DNA from 3 places in the Streptomyces sp. NPDC088923 genome. Region 1 is predicted to be linked to each of the others. Evidence: riboswitches for the same ligand, from Rfam matches in the RefSeq annotation. Region 1 holds a riboswitch; each other region holds the start of a gene.

The links. A riboswitch is a leader RNA that binds a small molecule or an ion and turns the genes downstream of it on or off. The one in region 1 is predicted to bind thiamine pyrophosphate.
Region 2: another riboswitch for thiamine pyrophosphate. It lies ahead of thiC (phosphomethylpyrimidine synthase ThiC); the one in region 1 lies ahead of ACIP4O_RS15095 (thiamine ABC transporter substrate binding subunit).
Region 3: another riboswitch for thiamine pyrophosphate. It lies ahead of ACIP4O_RS23085 (purine-cytosine permease family protein); the one in region 1 lies ahead of ACIP4O_RS15095 (thiamine ABC transporter substrate binding subunit).

Annotation. Positions count from the first base shown of each region.
Region 1 is NZ_JBIVIO010000002.1:880,316-886,694, forward strand. Features, by position in the region: gene ACIP4O_RS15085 (phosphatidate cytidylyltransferase) at 1-382, shown strand, start outside; gene rlmN (23S rRNA (adenine(2503)-C(2))-methyltransferase RlmN) at 645-1,754, shown strand; TPP riboswitch at 2,042-2,167, shown strand; gene ACIP4O_RS15095 (thiamine ABC transporter substrate binding subunit) at 2,244-3,332, shown strand; gene ACIP4O_RS15100 (ABC transporter permease) at 3,443-5,245, shown strand; gene ACIP4O_RS15105 (ABC transporter ATP-binding protein) at 5,245-6,379, shown strand, end outside.
Region 2 is NZ_JBIVIO010000001.1:122,978-129,356, reverse strand. Features, by position in the region: gene ACIP4O_RS00700 (hypothetical protein) at 1-605, shown strand, start outside; gene ACIP4O_RS00695 (hypothetical protein) at 785-1,225, opposite strand; gene thiC (phosphomethylpyrimidine synthase ThiC) at 1,364-3,166, opposite strand; TPP riboswitch at 3,159-3,307, opposite strand; gene ACIP4O_RS00685 (YibE/F family protein) at 3,379-4,881, shown strand; gene ACIP4O_RS00680 (SsgA family sporulation/cell division regulator) at 4,990-5,445, opposite strand; gene ACIP4O_RS00675 (DUF5326 family protein) at 5,928-6,146, opposite strand.
Region 3 is NZ_JBIVIO010000006.1:183,615-189,993, forward strand. Features, by position in the region: gene ACIP4O_RS23075 (M4 family metallopeptidase) at 1-1,891, shown strand, start outside; gene ACIP4O_RS23080 (glutamate--cysteine ligase) at 2,026-3,165, opposite strand; TPP riboswitch at 3,368-3,460, shown strand; gene ACIP4O_RS23085 (purine-cytosine permease family protein) at 3,452-4,894, shown strand; gene thiM (hydroxyethylthiazole kinase) at 4,915-5,712, shown strand; gene thiE (thiamine phosphate synthase) at 5,709-6,362, shown strand.

The DNA.
Region 1 (6,379 bases):
GCTCACTGTCGTCAGCGACACCGGGGCCTACGCGGTGGGCTGGCGCTTCGGCACGCACAAGCTCGCGCCCCGCATCAGCCCGGGCAAGACGCGCGAAGGTCTCCTGGGCGCGGTGAGCTTCGCGATGGTCGCCGGGGCGCTGCTGATGCAGTTCATGATCGACGACGGGCAGTGGTGGCAGGGGCTGCTCCTCGGCCTGGCCGTCGCTGCCAGCGCCACCCTGGGCGACCTCGGTGAGTCCATGATCAAGCGGGACCTGGGGATCAAGGACATGGGGACGTTGCTTCCCGGCCACGGCGGCATCATGGACCGGCTCGACTCGCTGCTGCCCACGGCGCCCGTCGTGTGGCTACTGCTCGTCCTGTTCGTCGGCTCGGGCTGAGCTCCGGGTGGCTCGGGCCGAGGTCTGGCTCGGGCTCGGACCGGTGTCCGTCCTTCGGCTCGGGGAGTGGTCCGGGCGCGCGTTACGCTGAAAGGGTCCGCCGTGACGTACGGCGGACCCTTTCGTGTACGGGCTCACGCCGCGTCGCGCCCAGCGGGGCGACGTCGCGCGCCCCGTACGCCGCCCCCGAGGCGCCCACCCGGCGCGTCGTCGCGTCCCCAGGGGCGCGCGGCGCCGCACCGTATCTGAGGAGTACTGGCCCATGCCGCCCGCACCGGGAGAACTCACCTTCGTCGCGCCGCGCGGTGCCAAGAAGCCCCCTCGTCACCTCGCCGACCTCAGCCCCGCCGAGCGCAAGGAGGCCGTCGCCGCCATCGGCGAGAAGCCCTTCCGCGCCAAGCAGCTCTCGCAGCACTACTTCGCGCGCTACGCGCAAGACCCGGCGCAGTGGACCGACATCCCCGCCGCGGCGCGGGGGCGGCTCCAGGAGCAACTGCTGCCCGAGCTGATGTCGGTCGTGCGGCATATCTCGTGCGACGACGACACGACGCGCAAGACGCTGTGGCGCCTCTTCGACGGCACGCTCGTCGAATCGGTACTTATGCGCTACCCGGACCGCGTCACCATGTGCATCTCCTCCCAGGCGGGCTGCGGGATGAACTGCCCGTTCTGCGCGACAGGGCAGGCCGGGCTCGACCGCAATCTCTCGACGGCCGAGATCGTGCACCAGATCGTCGAGGGCATGCGCGCGCTGCGTGACGGGGAGATTCCCGGCGGGCCGGCGAGGCTCTCCAACATCGTCTTCATGGGGATGGGGGAGCCGCTCGCCAACTACAACCGCGTCGTGGGCGCGATCCGCAGGCTCACCGACCCGGAGCCTGACGGGCTCGGGCTCTCGCAGCGCGGCATCACCGTATCCACGGTGGGCCTGGTGCCCGCGATCCATCGTTTCGCGGACGAGGGGTTCAAGTGCAGGCTCGCGGTCTCTTTGCACGCTCCGGACGACGAACTGCGGGACACGCTGGTGCCGGTCAACACGCGGTGGAAGGTCCGTGAGGTCCTGGACGCCGCGTGGGAGTACGCGGAGAAGTCGGGGCGGCGCGTGTCGATCGAGTACGCGCTCATCCGCGACATCAACGACCAGGCGTGGCGGGGCGACCTTCTGGGCCGGCTCCTGAAGAACAAGCGCGTGCACGTCAACCTGATTCCGCTCAATCCGACGCCCGGGTCGAAGTGGACCGCGTCGCGGCCGGAGGACGAGCGCGCCTTCGTGGACGCGATCGCGGCGCACGGTGTGCCGGTGACGGTGCGCGACACGCGGGGACAGGAGATCGACGGGGCGTGCGGGCAGCTGGCGGCGGCGGAACGCTGAGCACCGCGCGACGGGGTGTGGGCGCTCCGGCGGTGGCGTGGTGCCGCGGTGGTGAGGTGCGGCGTGGCGGTGGAGCGCGCGGCGTGTGGAGGACGCGGCGCGGCGGTGGAGCGCGCGGCGTGTGCAGGGCGCGGCGTGGGCAGCGTGGGCTGTGCAGGGACGCGTCGCGCGTAGGGGACGCCGCGTGCACGGCGCGGGCCCGCGCGCGACGTAGCGATAGGGTGTGCGAGCACCATCGCTCGCGGCGTGTCCGGGAGCGCGACATCTTCATACTCCGTACGACGTACACATTCCGACAGGGGAGCGCCGCAGCGCTGAGAGTGCGACATCACACCGGCAGTCGGTGTATAGGTCGCAGACCCTCTGAACCTCGCCCGGGTCATTCCGGGTAGGGAGTTCGGTCACCACTCGTGCTGTTGTGCCCTGCCCGCGGCCCCGTCGGCCGCGGGCAGGGCCGCGTCTTCTCCTGGCCAACCCCAGGAGGAATCCATGACCACCCGACGCAGGACCGTCGCCGCCATCATCGCCGCGGGTCTGGCTGCTACAAGCCTCGCCGCCTGTGGCGACGACTCGGGGTCCGATACCGGCTCGTCGAGCGGCAAGACGGTCACCCTCGTCAGCCACGACTCCTTCGCTGCCTCCAAGAGCGTGCTGAAAAAGTTCGAGCAGAAAACCGGGTACCGCCTCAAGGTCCTCAAGAGCGGCGACGCGGGCCAAGCGGTGAACCAGGCCGTCCTCACCAAGGGACACCCCCAGGGCGACGTCTTCTTCGGCGTCGACAACACGCTGCTGTCCCGCGCCCTGGAGCAAGGCGTCTTCCAGCCGTACGAGGCAAAGGGGCTCTCCGCCGTCCCCGCCGATATCCAGCTCGACGGCAAGCGGCACCGCGTCACCCCCGTCGACACGGGCGATATATGCGTCAACTATGACAAGAAGTACTTCAAGGACGAGAAGCTCGACCCGCCGCAGAGCCTCGACGACCTCGCCGACCCTGCCTACAAGAACCTGCTCGTCACGGAGAACACGGCGACATCCTCGCCGGGGCTCGGCTTCCTCCTCGGCAGCGTCGCGCAGTACGGGGAGCAGGGCTGGAAGTCGTACTGGAAGAAACTTCGCGACAACGGGGTCAAGGTCGTCGACAGCTGGGAGCAGGCGTACAACGAGGAGTTCTCGGGCTCCTCGGGGGGCCGCAAGGCCGGCGGCGACCGGCCGCTCGTCGTCTCGTACGCCTCCAGCCCGCCCGTCGAGGTCCTCTACGCGGACCCGCGCCCCAAGGACGCACCCACGGGCGTCGCGACCGGGACGTGCTTCCGGCAGACGGAGTTCGCGGGTCTGCTCGATGGTGCGCCCAACCCGGAGGGCGGCAAGGCGCTCCTCGATTTCCTCCTGAGCGACACCTTCCAGCGGGACATGCCGCTCCAGATGTTCGTCAATCCGGTCGTCAAGGGGACGCCGCTGCCGGATGTGTTCACGCGGTACGGAGCGGACGCCGACGGAGCGCGGACCGTCGCGCCGCAGAAGATCGCCGAGCACCGTGAGGACTGGATCAACGCCTGGACCTCACTGGTCGTCAAGTGAGGCCCCGCGGGACGTCGCGAGAGGCGTCGCACGAGGGACCCGTACGCGGCGTACGTCGCGGGGACACGTCGCGACGTCCCGCGCGACGTCGCCTCGCCGCGGCACGTCCCGTGACGCGACGTCGCGTCACCGTGCTGCTCCTCGTCGCGGGGCCCACCCTCTTCTTCGGCCTGTTCTTCGGCTATCCCGTCGCGGCGATCGTGGGTCGTGGGCTGCACACCTCGGCGGGGTGGCAGCTCGGCGCCGTCGCCGATGTCCTGGGGCGACGCGACATACGCGACGTGCTCTGGTTCACCACGTGGCAGGCACTGGCGTCCACGGCGCTCACCCTCCTCCTCGCCCTGCCCGGGGCGTACGTCTTCGCGCGCTTCGCTTTTCCCGGGAAAGGCGTGCTGCGCGCCGTCGTCACAGTGCCGTTCGTTCTGCCCACAGTCGTGGTCGGCAGTGCATTCCTCGCCGTGCTCGGACGCGGCGGGCTGTTGGACGAGCTGTGGGGTGTACGGCTCGACACGACGGTGTGGGCGATCCTCGCGGCCCACGTCTTCTTCAACTACTCCGTCGTGGTGCGCACGGTGGGCGGTTTGTGGGCGCAGTTGGACACGCGGCAGGAGGACGCCGCGCGCACCCTGGGCGCTTCGCGCTGGCGGGCCTGGCGGGCGGTCACGCTGCCGGCGCTCGCTCCCGCCGTGGCGTCGGCGGCGTTGATGGTGTTCCTGTTCACCTTCACGTCTTTCGGGATCGTGCAGATCCTCGGGGGCCCGGGCTACTCGACGCTGGAGGTGGAGATCTACCGGCAGACGGCGCAGCTGCTCGATCTCTCCACGGCAGCGGTGCTGACGCTCGTCCAGCTGGGCGCGGTCGTCATGGTGCTGGCCCTCCACGCGTGGGTGGTGCGCAGGGGGGAGAGCACGTTGCGGCTCGTGGACCCGTCGCGTACGGCGCGGCGGCCACGCGGCGTGGCGCAGTGGACGCTGCTCAGCGGCGTCCTGGGCGTCGTCGCGGTACTTCTCGTACTGCCGCTCGCCGTGCTCGTCCTGCGCGCCTTCGACGCCCCGGACGGCTTCGGGCTGACCTACTTCCGGGCTCTTGGCTCCTCCGACGGAGGGGCTTTTCTCGTCGCTCCCATCGCGGCGGTTGGCAACTCTCTGCGCTACGCGGCCGTGGCGACGCTGATCGCCCTCGTCGTCGGCGGACTCGCCGCCGTCGCGCTCAGCCGGGAGCGACGCGGGAAGGACGGCCGGCCGGGCGGCATGTCGCGGTTGCTGCGCGGCTTCGACGCCCTGCTGATGCTGCCGCTCGGAGTCTCGGCGGTCACCGTGGGCTTCGGGTTCCTCATCGCACTCGACGAGCCTCCACTCGATCTGCGCGCGTCCTGGATTCTCGTCCCGCTCGCCCAGGCGCTCGTGGGTGCGCCGTTCGTCGTACGGACGATGCTTCCCGTGCTGCGCGCCGTCGACCAACGGCTGCGCGACGCCGCGTCGGTGCTCGGGGCGTCGCCCTGGCGGGTGTGGTGGGAGGTGGATCTGCCGCTGGTGCGCCGCGCGGTGCTGGTGGCCGCCGGCTTCGCCTTTGCCGTGTCACTGGGCGAGTTCGGCGCCACCGTCTTCCTCGCCCGCCCCGACAACCCGACGTTGCCCGTCGCCGTCGCCCGTCTCCTCGGGCGCCCCGGCGACCTGAACTACGGGCAGGCCATGGCGCTCTCCACCGTCCTCATGCTGGTGTGCGTCGTCTCCCTGCTCGTCCTGGAACGACTGCGTCCGCGCGATCCACATGACGGCGGCACGCCCCGGTCCGCCCGGGGGCGGACCGACGCGCCCGTCGCCGCCGATCCGCGCCCGGCTTCGACACGGCGCCCGGACGTCGCACTCACTGCCCCCGCCAAGGGGCCCCGTACGAAGGAGAGGCCGCACTGATGACGCGCTTCAGTCGTGCACGTCGCGAGGACGCTGTCGAAGCTCCGGCGCGCGAGGAGGGTTCGGCGCGGGCCGCGACGTCGCGCGTCGTGCACGCTCCACGACAGGAGGCCGAGGGCGGGGCGGCGTTGCGCGTCGAACGTGTCACGGTGGGTTTCGGAAACGGACGGCCGGCGCTCGACGCGGTGGATCTGTCGGTGCGCGCGCACGAGGTGGTCTGCGTCCTGGGGCCCAGCGGGAGCGGGAAGTCGACGCTGCTGCGCGCCGTCGCGGGCTTGCAGCCGCTCGATGCGGGGAGCGTGTGGCTCGGGGGCGAAGACCAGCGCGACGTGCCGGTGCACCGGCGCGGTGTGGGGCTCATGTTCCAGGACCACCAGCTCTTCCCGCAGCGCGACGTAGCGGGCAACGTCGCGTTCGGCCTGCGCATGCGACGCGTGCCGGCCGGTGTCCGCGAGGCGCGCGTGGCCGAGTTGCTCTCCCTCGTCGGGCTGGCCGACGCGGGGCACCGCGGCGTCGGTTCTCTCTCGGGCGGCGAGCAGCAGCGCGTCGCCCTGGCGCGCGCGCTCGCACCACGACCGAGCCTGCTCATGCTCGACGAGCCCTTCGGGCAACTCGACAGGACGCTGCGCGAACGGCTCGTACTGGAGCTGCGCGAACTGTTCACCGTGCTGGGCACCACGGTGCTCGCCGTGACGCATGATCAGGGCGAGGCGTTCGCCCTCGCCGACCGCGTCGTCATCATGCGCGACGGGGCGATCGCGCAGTCCGGGGCGCCGCTCGATGTCTGGGGGCATCCCGCCGATTCCTTCGTGGCGCGTTTCCTCGGCTTCGGCAACCTGGTGCCGGCACGGATCACGGGACGTGCCGCGGAGACACCGTGGGGGCGGTTGCCGCTTGGGGAGGGCACCGCGGGCGGGGCGGGGGAGCGCACGGTGCTCGTACGGCCCGGGGGAGTCCGTCTTGTCGCGGAGGCGGACGGCCTTTCGTGCGAGGTCGTGGCACGGACTTTCCACGGCACTCATGTCTCGGTGCGGCTGCGCCCCCACGACGCGCCGGAGATCGAGGCGACGTGCGCGTTGCGCAAGGCGCCGGAGCGCGGGGACCGGGTAGGCGTCGTCTTCGACGCGCAGGACG
Region 2 (6,379 bases), on a different contig from region 1:
GCGAGGTGACCGAGGCCTCGGGTGCCGGGGCTGTCGCCGTGGTCGCCGCGCTCACCCCCGTGCTCGCCGGGGTCGCCGCCGTCGTCCTGCTGCTCATCGGCTACCTGCTGCGGCTCGTGGACAGCGAGCACGTCATCGGCGACGCCCTGCTCACCGCCGGCTGGATCTTCGCCGTCCTCGCCGCCGCCGCCATCCTCATCGCCGGGGTCGCCCTGCTTCTCGCCGCCCTGCGCAACGGCGCCACGGCACTCCCCGCCGACCCGCGCCGTCCGCGCACCGCCGAACCCGATCCCGAGACCGAGGCAGTGGACCGGGCCCGCGCCGACTGGCGACGCGCCCTTCTGGAGAAGGGATTCCTGCCCTTCTTCCAAGAGCACGCGGACGTCCAGGAGTACGGCGGGGACGACCGCCCGGGCGGGGAGGACCCCGTGCAGGACGGTCCCGTGCACAGCCGTAGCGGCCCTTCCCGGATGCCGCGCCTCGGTTACCACCGCCCCGGCTTCAGCAGCCCCGAGGCGGACGGCGAGGCGGCCTCCCGTCCTCGCTACTCCAGCCCCGATTTCAGCAGCCCCGACTTCGGCGGTCCGGAACACCGCCCGGATTAAGCGATGTTTCACGTGAAACATCGCAAGCCGTCACCCACGCACGGGCATCCCCCGCCCGCACCCGCACCCGCACCCGCACCCGCACCCGCACCCGCACGCAGGAAAGCCCGATGTTTCACGTGAAACACCGAAGTGGATGTTTCACGTGAAACATCGGGCCCCGAGGGGAATCCCCCGCGCTACAGCTTCCCGCCGGTCAGCCGCGTGAGCGGCCCCACCGCCCGTACCCCGGACTTCCGTCCCGCGAGGAACGAGGCCGTGGCCACCGTCAGCAGCCCGGCGCCCGCGGTTGTCACGGCCACCTTGTGCTCGCGGACCGTGCCCCAAGCCGTGCCCGCCGAGGCGACGGCCTTCTCCGAGACCTCGGAGACCTTGCGCCGCCCGGCGTCCACACCCGTCCTCGCCTTCGCTTCCACACGCTTGCCCGCCGCTCCGGCGGCGCGCGCACGTTCCCGCGCCGTCTCGGCGGCCTGTTCCGTCTTCGCCCCGGCCGCGGAGAGCGCCGCATCGGCCTTCTCCGACGCCGTCGCCGCCACCGGGGCATCTTCGGTCCCGGGCGCGGAGGCCGAAGCGGCCACGGCGTCGCGGGAGTGCTTGGTCTGCGGGTTCTCTCCAGTCATGGCCTGCGGGTTGCCGCTCACCACCGGAGGAAACCCGCGACCGCGCGGCGAAGTGTGCCCAGAACCGGTCCGGGCCCTTCCGGAAGGAGCCCGGAGCCACCCGCCCGGAGCCCTCCGCTCACGCGGCCGACGGCAGCCTCACTCCGCCAGCGGCAGATACACGCGGTTCCCCGTAGCGGCGAACTCCCGCGACTTCTCCATCATCCCGGCCGCGATCTCCTCCTTGCTCAGCTCCGTACCGTCCTCCGCGCCGAAGCGCTCGCTGATGTCCCTGCTGATCCGCATCGAGCAGAACTTGGGCCCGCACATGGAGCAGAAGTGCGCGGTCTTCGCCGGTTCGGCGGGCAAGGTCTCGTCGTGGAAGGACCGCGCCGTCTCCGGATCGAGCGACAGGTTGAACTGGTCCTCCCACCGGAAGTCGAAGCGCGCCTGCGAGAGCGCGTCGTCCCATTCCCGCGCCCCCGGGTGGCCCTTGGCCAGATCGGCGGCGTGAGCGGCGATCTTGTACGTGATGACCCCGGTCTTCACGTCGTCCCTGTCGGGAAGCCCGAGGTGTTCCTTGGGCGTCACGTAGCAGAGCATCGCGGTGCCCCACCACGCGATCATCGCGGCGCCGATGCCGGAGGTGATGTGGTCGTAGCCCGGCGCGACGTCCGTCGTGAGCGGCCCGAGCGTGTAGAACGGCGCTCCGTCGCACAGTTCCTGCTGAAGCTCCACGTTCTCCTTGATCTTGTGCATCGGTACATGCCCGGGGCCCTCGACCATCGTCTGCACGCCGTGCCCGCGGGCCACCGCCGTGAGTTCGCCGAGCGTGCGCAGCTCGGCGAACTGCGCCTCGTCGTTGGCGTCCGCGACGGAGCCGGGCCGCAAGCCGTCCCCGAGCGAGAACGTCACGTCGTACGCCGCGAGGATCTCGCACAGCTCCTCGAAGTGCTCGTACAGGAAGGACTCCTGGTGGTGCGCGAGGCACCACGCCGCCATGATGGAACCGCCGCGCGAGACGATTCCGGTGGTCCGGCGCGCGGTGAGCGGTACGTACGCGAGCCGCACCCCCGCGTGCACGGTCATGTAGTCGACGCCCTGCTCGGCCTGTTCCACGATCGTGTCGCGGTACAGCTCCCAGCTCAGCTCCTCCGCCTTCCCCCCGGTCTTCTCCAGCGCCTGGTAGAGCGGCACGGTGCCAATGGGGACAGGGGAGTTGCGCAGAATCCACTCCCGGGTGGTGTGGATGTCGCGGCCCGTCGAAAGGTCCATGACGGTGTCGGCGCCCCAGCGCGTCGCCCACGTCATCTTCTCCACCTCCTCCTCGATCGAGGAGGTGACCGCCGAGTTGCCGATGTTCGCGTTGATCTTCACGAGGAACCGCTTGCCGATGACCATCGGCTCGCTCTCGGGGTGATTGATGTTCGCGGGAAGTACGGCCCGCCCGGCGGCCAGTTCCTCGCGTACGACCTCGGGGGCGACGCCCTCGCGCAACGCCGCGTACTCCATCTCCGGCGTGATCTCGCCCCGCCGGGCGTACGCGAGCTGCGTCACCGGCGTCGCCGAGCGGGCGCGACGCGGACGGCGCGAGCGCCCGGGGAAGACCGCGTCGAGCCGGCGCGCCCCGCCACGCGGAACGGTGTGCTGCGGGCCGTCGTCCTCCGGCCGTACCCCGCGACCGGGATACGTCTCGGTGTCGCCGCGCGCCGCGATCCACGGCGCGCGCGGCGTGTCGAGCCCGCGCCGTACGTCCGTGGTGACGGACGGATCGGTGTACGGGCCCGAGGTGTCGTACAGCGTCAGCGCGCGGCCGTCGCTCAGGTGCACCCTCCGCACGGGCACCCGCAGCCCCGCCCGTTCGCCCTCGATGTACGCCTTGTGCGCACCGAGGGCGCGAGCGGGTGCGGTGGTGTCGTGCTCCTGTGCGGAGGCAGGAATGTGCGCGTCCGATGTGGTCATGAGACCTACTCCCTACGCCGGCATTACCCGGTAACAGGTTCAGCGGTCGGCGCAGCGTTTCGTCCTCCGGCCGCGTGTGCGGTCGTACGAGGAGATCAGCGCCCTCTCAGCCCGGTGCTCCGAGCTCCCGCGGGGACAAATCGCGTCCCACGCTAGCGCCCGTCCTGGCGTGCTGGCCAGAGGGCCCCCTCGGTTCTTGCGATGATCGGCCAGTGACGACGCCACCTCCCACGCCTCAGGCGCCCCCACCGTCCCCCTCGCCCCCCTCGTCCCCCGAGAGCCGCCCCCCAGGTCACGAGCACGGCCACAGCCACGGTCCGGCGACTCCCGGTTCGCGACGGCTGCGGGTGGTCATCGCGGCTGTCCTGGTCCCCTTCGCCGCAGCAGTCGTCGCCGGACTGGTCCTGCTGTGGCCCGGGGCTCCGGGGGCGCACCAGCGGACGGGTGTCGGCTTCGACCGGCAGACCGTCAGCGGCGTGGTCACCGCTATCGAGCACGTCGGCTGCGACGACGTGGCCGGGGGCGGGGGCTCGGGGCAGGGGAGCGGAGGGGGCGGGGCGCAGGACCCCTCGTCCGGTGGTACGGGCACGACGGCATCCGGCGGTGCGGGCGCGTCGACGCCGTCGAGCGGGGCTGGTGGCGCGGGACCTGGCGCGGCGTCGGGGGAGCACGCGGCGGGCGTCTGCGAGCAGGCGACGGTCGAGGTCACCGAGGGGAAGGACAAGGGGCACCGCTACCCCGAGCTGGTCCGCCCCGACGCCTCGCGACGGCTCCACGCGGGTCAAAAGGTCGTCCTCGCCTACGCGCCCGACGCGCCGCGTGAACTCCAGTACTCCGTCACGGATGTGGGCCGTACCCCGCCGATGGTGCTGCTCGCCGCGGTCTTCGCGCTCGTCGTCGTGGCGGTGGGAAGACTGCGGGGGCTCATGGCCCTCGTGGCGCTCGCCGTGAGCTTCCTGGTGCTGACCTTCTTCATCCTGCCCGCGATCCTGGAGGGGTCGAACCCGCTCGTCGTGGCGGTGGTCGGCGCGAGCGCCATCATGCTGATCGCGCTCTACCTGTGCCACGGCCTCAGCGCGCGCACCTCCGTCGCGGTGCTCGGCACGCTCACCTCGCTCCTGCTCATCGGGGTACTGGGTTCGCTCTTCATCGGCTGGGCGGCGCTCACCGGCAACACCGACGACAACACGGGCCTCATCCACGGGCTCTACCCGCACATCGACATGAGCGGGCTGCTCCTCGCGGGGGTGCTCATCGGCTCGCTCGGTGTGCTCGACGACGTGACGGTCACGCAGACCTCGGCCGTCTGGGAGCTGCACCAGGCCGATCCCGGCATGACGCGGCGCGCGCTGTACCGCGCGGGGCTCAGGATCGGCCGCGACCACATCGCCTCGGTGGTCAACACGCTGGTCCTCGCCTACGCGGGGGCGGCGCTGCCGCTCCTGCTGCTCTTCTCGCTCGCGCGCAGCGACGTGGGCGCGGTCGCGACGAGCGAACTCGTCGGTGAGGAGATCGTGCGGACGCTCGTCGGCTCGATCGGTCTCGTCGCCTCGGTGCCGGTCACGACGGCGCTCGCGACCCTCGTGGTCTCGGCGGACCGTGTTCCGCACCCGTCGTCGTCCGACGCTCAGGGCGTGCCGCCACGCCCTGAGGTGCCCGGCCCCGTATCCGCGGGGCGGCTGCTCGGGGGCGGCGGACGCCGCAGGAAACGCTGAGGGGCGGCGGCGCGGCACGCACGAGGGGCGGGCGGCCCGCACAGGCACGAGAGACGGGCAGGCGGCGACAGGCACGAGAGGCGGGCGCCGCTGAGCCTGGAGGCTGGCTCAGCCCGCGCTCGGCTCCTCGGCCAGGATGCGGTGCAGGGCGTCGTCGAGGTGGCTCTCGAAGTCGGCACAGGCACGCTCCTCGCCCAGCGGGACGAGGCGGTCGGTCCGGTCGAGGAAGGCGACGATGGGCGCCATCCCCACCCGGAAGAGCGCCTGATCGGTGCCGACCTGGAGCCTGATGTGCAGTTCTCCGGGGCCCTCCCCGTCGAGCAGGGGCTCCGGCTCGACGGGCGAGACCCGTACATCCCCGTCGCCGCAAGCCTCGTCGATCCCGTCCGCGAGCAGTTCGCGCCCGAACGTCCACGAGACCGGGGCATCACCGGGCAGGTGGAAGGTAAGCCGTACCGCGTAGGGATCGGCGGCCTCGTAGCGAAGCTCGACGGGGATACGGAACGAGAGCTCCTCGGAAACGAGGAAGCTCATCATGACCTCTGCCTGTACGGACTCGCGCATCGCCAACCCCGTCGATTGCCGTCACCTTGCCAGGGGCAAATCCCCTGACACTCCTGACACCTAGCTCAGTGAACACATCACATCACAGCGCGTGATCCCGCCGTTGCTGATTGCGAGAAGAAACGTGCGGGAAAATCCGTCCGAGCCGTTTTCGGTCGGGCGATTCGTGGAATCCCCGCCACCGATCACCCGTATTCCGGCTGCCCCCAGGCGTTCCGCACATGCAAGGCACGCGGGGATTTCCCCACGTTCACCCCTTCGGCCCGCACGGACCATACGAACACACCGGCCCCGGGCGGCGACAGCAGCGGCCCAAGCGTCACGCAGAGCTACGTATCAGTGGAGGGCAACGGCGCTCCTCCGGAACGGAGTTGGTGGTCGATAACGTCCATTCGGGGGGCTCCCCGTCAACTCCGGGACGCGGATATCCCCCGCCGGTGGCCGCGCGACGGGCGCGGCGCCGACCGGCAGAGGTCCCTCGGTCAGCGCCGGCTTCCTGGCCCCGCCGACTCCTTGAACTTGCGCACGACGAAGACGAGCGCCGCGACCACGACGACGAAGACGAGCGCCTTGAAGAGCAGGCCGACCACCACGCTCAGAATCGAGACGATCACACCGCCGAAGATCGCCAGCGCGATGAGCGGTACGGCCACCCACTTCACCCACCACGGCAAGTCCGTGACTATCTCCCGCACACCCATCGTTGCTACCTCGCTTCAACCGGTTCCGGGTCCCGCCCGGCCTGCTTCGATGCTAGGCGGGAAAACCCGGCGGAGGGGCACGTGGCAACCCTGGCTTATCCCTGATTCGTACCCCTAGGGGAAAGAGCCCGATATCCCGGCAAACCCTGAGAAAAGCGCCCCTGAACTGCGCTTTCCCTCTCAGGGTCGGATCGGGGCATGCGTGGGCTCCCGGGCCGCGCTCCCTGCGCCGC
Region 3 (6,379 bases), on a different contig from region 1:
CCTGCCGGCGAAGCTGTCCCCCGCACAGCGCGCCGAACTCATCGCCAAGGCACAGAAGAAGAGCGCCGCGACCGCCGACGAACTGAGCCTCGGCGCCCAGGAGAAGCTGGTCGTCCGGGATGTGATCAAGGACCAGGACGGCACGCTGCACACGCGCTACGAGCGCACGTACGGCGGACTGCCCGTCCTCGGTGGCGACTTGGTCGTCACCACGAACCCGGCCGGTGAGACCGGCAAGGTCGTGCGGGCCTCGCAGGCGAAGCTCAGCGGCGTGAAGACCACCGCGAAGGTTCCCGCGGCGACCGCGCAGAAGCAGGCGCTCGGCGCGGCGAAGGCGCAGGGGGCCGCGAAGCCGGCGACCGACCAGGCGCCGCGCAAGGTGGTGTGGCTCGCCGAGGGCAAGCCCGTACTCGCCTACGAGACCGTGATCGGCGGGCTCCAGGAGGATGGCACGCCGAGCGAGCTCCACGTCGTGACGGACGCGGCGACGGGCGCGAAGCTGTACGAGTACCAGGGCATCGAGAACGGCACCGCGAACACGCAGTACAGCGGCACCGTGACGATCAACACCACCAAGTCGGGCTCCACGTACAACCTGACGGACTCGACGCGCGGCGGGCACAAGACGTACACGCTCGCGGGCAAGACCTCGGGCACCGGCACGCTCGTCTCCGGTCCCGACGACGTGTGGGGCGACGGGAAGGGCACCACGGCGGAGACGGCGGCGGCCGACGCGGCCTACGGCGCGCAGGAGACCTGGGACTTCTACAAGGACACCTTCGGACGCAGCGGCATCCGCGGTGACGGCGTGGCCGCCTACTCCCGGGTCCACTACGGCAACCAGTACGTCAACGCGTTCTGGGACGACAGCTGCTTCTGCATGACGTACGGGGACGGGGCCGGCAACGCCGCGCCGCTCACCGCCCTCGACGTCGCGGGCCACGAGATGAGCCACGGGGTCACCTCGGAGACCGCGGGCCTCAACTACAGCGGCGAGTCCGGTGGCCTGAACGAGGCGACGAGCGACATCTTCGGCACGGGGGTGGAGTTCTACTCCAACACCGCGACCGACCCCGGTGACTACCTCATCGGCGAGAAGATCGACATCAACGGCGACGGCACGCCGCTGCGCTACATGGACAAGCCCAGCAAGGACGGCGCCTCGGCCGACAACTGGTCGTCCACGCTCGGCAACAAGGACGTGCACTACTCCTCGGGCCCCGCGAACCACTTCTTCTACCTCCTCTCGGAGGGCAGCGGCGCCAAGACCGTCAACGGCGTGAGCTACAACTCGCCGACGTACGACGGCCTTCCGGTCACCGGCATCGGCCGGGACAAGGCGCTCCAGATCTGGTACAAGGCGCTCACCACGCAGTTCACCTCCACCACCAACTACGCGAGTGCCCGTACCGGCACCCTCGCGGCGGCCTCCTCGCTCTACGGGGCGACCTCGGCCGAGTACAAGGCGGTGCAGGACGCCTGGGCGGCGATCAACGTCGGCGCCCGCTCCGGTGGCGGCACGGACCCCGGCAACCCCGGCGGGACGGTGTTCACCTCCAACACCAAGGTCGCGATACCGGACGCCGGTTCGGCGGTCACCTCCTCGATCGCCGTGACGGGCCGCAGCGGCAACGCGCCCTCGAACCTGTCGGTCTCGGTGGACATCACGCACACCTACCGCGGTGACCTCGTGGTCGACCTCGTCGCCCCGAACGGCACGAGCTACCGCCTCAAGAACTCCAGCTCCTCCGACTCGGCCGACAACGTCAAGGCCACCTACACCGTCAACGCCTCCTCGGTCGCCGCGAACGGCACCTGGAAGCTCAAGGTGCAGGACGTCTACTCGGGCGACAAGGGGACCATCAACGGCTGGTCGCTGACCTTCCCGTAAACCCCCTCGCAAGATCTCGGCGGAACTGGACCCCCCGCCGGACGCGGCGCCCCGGCCACCTCAGGTGGCCGGGGCGCGGTCCCGTATCAACTGCCTCTCGCACTAGTGGAGTCCGGAACCGTGCCGGGCCTCCGTCAGCCCACCGCTCCCCACTCCCCCGCGTCCCCCGAGCCCTGAGCCGCCGCGCGCTGCCGGCGGGCCGGCTCGCCCTGGCGGAGGAGGTCCCGGACCACCGCGGTGACCTCCGCCTCGTCCCCGAGGTCCGAGAGCGCCTCGCCCACGTGGGCGAGCAGCGCGGCGACCGCCTCGCCCGCCGGTACGGCCGTACCGCTCTGCGGGTGGACGAGCGAGCCGCCGAGCCCGTACCGCGCCGCCGTCCACAGCGCGGCCGCGACGTCGTGCGCCGGGACGGGCGCGGGAACGCGGCCCGCCGCCCGCTCGCGCAGCGCCGTCACCACGAGCGCGCGCGTGAGCCCGGCCTGCGCGGCGACCTCGCGCACGGTCGGCATGACGTCGGCGACGCGTACCTCCAGCGTCGGGACGTGCGCGGAGGGGCGCGCGAGCCAGTAGGCGTTGCGGGCCCGCTCGGGGAGGACGCCGGTCGCGAAGAGCCTGCGGTGGGTGGCGTCGTAGTCGGCCGCGTCCGCGAAGTACGGCGGGATCTGCGTCGTGGGCCAGCGCGAGAGGACCATCGTGCGCCAGCTCGCGAACCCGGTGTCCACGCCGTGTTCGTACGGGGAGTTCGCCGAGAGGGCGAGGAGCACCGGCAGCCAGGGGCGGACGTGGTCGAGGGCGTGCACCGCGGCCTCGCGGTCGGGGACGCCGACGTGGATGTGGCAGCCGCAGGTCTCGGTGCCCTGGGCGAGGAGCTGGTAGAGCCCGGCGACGTCGCGGTAGTGCGGGGCCGCGGTGGGGGTACGGGGCGGGGCCTGGCGGGCGGCCGTGCCGTGGGCGAGGACGCGGCAGCCGGCCTTCCCGGCCGCCTCGACGAGGCGTTCGCGCGCGGCGGAGACCTCGGCGCGCAGCTCGGGCAGGCCCGCGCACACCGGGCTCGTGGTCTCGATCATGCTGCTGAGCAGTTCGCGTTGCGGGACCGTCACCGCTCCGCCTGGGTGGAGCCGGTGGTGCACGTCGAGTACCCGTTCCGCGGCGTCGACCGGGAGCAGGGTCTCGGCGTCGACCAGCAGGAACTCCTCCTCGACGCCGAGAGTGGGGGGCGCGCTGGGGGCCGGGGGTAAGCCCGCGCCCCCGCTCTGCGTTGGGCTGGCGGGCATGCGGCAGCTCCTTGGGAGTGGAGTGGGACGCGGGGGGCCCGAACGGCGGGCCCCGGGGCCGGGCCCATCCACTTTGCCGCCGGCGGGAAGGACTCAGGAGAGCGCATACGGGGCGCCCCGGCGCACGGAGTCCGTGCTTCCGCGATCCGGGGGCGCGAAGGTCCTTCGCCGCGCGGCGCGACCAGGCGTTACGCTGGCCGCATCACCGGACACGGGGTGCCCACCAGGGGCTGAGATCACACCCGTCGAACCTGAACCAGCTCGTACTGGCGGAGGGATGTCTTCCATGTCATTGCCGCATGCCCCCGGTCGCGCCCCGGAGGGCGCGGCCCTTCAGCAGGCGCGTCCGGCCGCTCGCGTCTTCGGCGGCCGGATGCCCGAGGCGCCCGGCGACCTGCGCGTCGAGGCGCACGGCATCGCGCCCGTGCCCGAGGACCGGCGCTACGGCGGTCCTGGCAGGCTCTTCACGGTGTGGTTCGCGCCGAACCTCACCATGACGGGGGTCTTCACGGGGACCCTCGGCATCGTCCTCGGCCTCGACTTCGCGACCGCGCTCGTCGCGGTCGTCGCGGGCACGCTGCTCGGGGCGGTCCCCGTCGCGTACCTCGGTACGTGGGGCAGCAGGACCGGGGCCGGTCAGCTGCCGCTCTCGCGGCTCGCCTTCGGGCCCGCGGTCGTCCTGCCGGGCATCCTCCAGTGGCTCTCCTCGGTCGCGTGGGACGCGCTCATCGGCCTCTTCGGCGGGGACGCGCTCGCGCGGCTTTTCGGCTGGCCGTTCTGGCTGGGGGTGCTCGTCATGATGGCCGGGCAGGGCCTCGTGGGGGCGCTCGGTTACGAGGCGATCCACCGGCTCCAGAAACTCATGTCCTTCGTCCTCGCGGTGGCCTTCGTGGTCCTGGCGGTGAAGATGCTCGACGGCGTGAGCCCGACGACCAGCGGCAGCGTCCACGGCATGGACCGCTTCGGCGCGATCATGCTGACCAGCACGGTCGCGCTGAGCCTGTCGCTCTCCTGGGCCCCGTACGCGAGCGACTTCAGCCGCTATCTGCCCGCGAAGACCTCGCGCACGCGGATGTTCTGGTACACGCTGCTCGGTGTGAGCCTGTCCTTCGTCGTGGTGCAGACGCTCGGCCTGTGGGGCGCCTCGGTCTTCACCGACCAGACGGCGGGCGGCGTGCAGAAGCTGCTCGGCGGGGGCTGGCTCGGCGGCTTCGGGCTGCTCGCCGTCGCGCTCGCGGCGCTGTGCAGCAACGCGATGAACGACTACAGCGGCTCGCTCGCGCTCCAGACGGTCGGCGTGCGCGTCCCGCGCCCGTTCGCGGCAGCCGGCGCCGCGGCGCTCGGGCTTCCGCTCGTGCTGTGGATGCACGCCGCCGACACGACCGCGCGCTTCCAGAACGTACTGCTCTTCGTGGGCTACTGGATTCCGGGGTTCTTCGCCGTCGTCGTCGTGGACTGGCGCGCGCGGGCCCGGGAGAGGGCGCGTACGGGTACGGCACTCGACCTCGCCGCCGAGAGCGCGCGCCCCGTGCCGTGGTGGCCGGCGCCCCTCGCCTTCCTCGTCGGTTTCGCCGCCGCCGTGCCGTTCATGAACACCTCGCTGTACGCGGGGCCGGTCGCCGACGCGCTGCACGGCGCCGACCTCGCGTACTACGTCGCCTTCCTGGTGGCGCTGCTCGTCTACGCCCCGCTGCGGCTGCGCACCCGGCGCGACCGCGCCTCCGTCTGACCCCCCCCTGGAGCTCCCTCATGTCCCCGCTGGAAACAAGCCGCGCCGCGCTCGCGCGGGTACGCGGCGCCGAGCCGCTCGTGCAGTGCCTGACCAACACCGTCGTCACGAACTTCACCGCGAACGCGTTGCTCGCGCTCGGGGCCTCGCCCGCGATGGTCGACGTCCCCGGGGAGGCGGACGCCTTCGCGCGGGTCGCGGGCGGAGTCCTCGTCAATCTCGGCACGCCGCACGCCGAGCAGCGCGCCGCGATGACGGAGGCGGCGACGGCGGCGCGCGAGGCGGGCACGCCGTGGGTGCTCGACCCGGTCGCGATCGGCGCGCTCCCGGTGCGTACGCCGCTCGCGCACGAGCTGCTCGCGCTCGGCCCCACCGTCGTACGGGGCAACGCCTCCGAGATCCTGGCGCTCGCGGGCGCCGGGGCGGGCGGGCGCGGCGTGGACGCGGCCGAGAAGGTCGAGCAGGCGGCGGAGGCGGCGCGGGAGCTGGCCCGGACGAGCGGCGCGGTCGTCGCGGTCTCGGGACCCGTGGACCTCGTGACGGACGGGGCGCGGACGGTGCGGATCGCGAACGGGGACGTGTTGCTCACGAAGGTGACGGGCGGCGGTTGCGCGCTCGGCGCGGTGATGGCGGCCTTCGCGGCGGTGACGGAGGACGCGCTCGACGCGACGGTGGCGGCGGTGACGACGTACACGGTCGCGGCGGAGCTGGCGGTGGCCGGGGACCGCCCGGGCCCTGGGACCTTCGCGGTCCGCTTCCTGGACGCGCTCGCCGCCGTGGGGGACGGGGATCTCGTGGCACGGGCGGCATTGTCGTGAGCCCGGACCTCTCGGTGTACCTGGTGACCGACACCGCGCAGTGCGCCGCGCGCGGCCGGACCGTCGCGGAGACGGTCGCCGCCGCTGTCGCGGGCGGGGTCACCGCGGTGCAGGTGCGCGAGAAGGACGCGGGCGGGCGGGCGTTCCTGGAGCAGGTGCGCGCGGTGGCCGTTGTCCTCCCGGCGCACGTGACGCTGCTCGTCAACGACCGCGTCGACGTCTACCTCGCGGCCCGCGCCGCCGGGGCGCGCGTGCACGGCGTCCACGTGGGCCAGTCGGACCTGCCGGTCGCGGCGGTACGGGAGCTGATCGGCGCGGACGCGCTGCTCGGCCTGAGCGCGGCCACTCCCGGGGAACTGGCCGACGCCGCCGGCGCGCGGGTGGACCATGTCGGTGTCGGCGCGCTGCACACGACGACCACGAAGGCGGACGCGCCGCCCGCGCTCGGTGTCGAGGGCTTCGCGCGCCTGCTCGCGCCCCCGGGTCTCCCCCCCGCGGTCGCGATCGGCGGCGTGGTCCCCGCCGATCTCCCGGCGCTGCGCCGGGCGGGCGCGGCGGGCGCGGCGATCGTCTCGGGGATCTGCGCGGCGGCCGACCCCGAGGCGGCGGCGCGGGAGTACGTGGCCGCGTGGGAACGGGGCGCGGCCTGAGGGGGACGTCAGCGGAC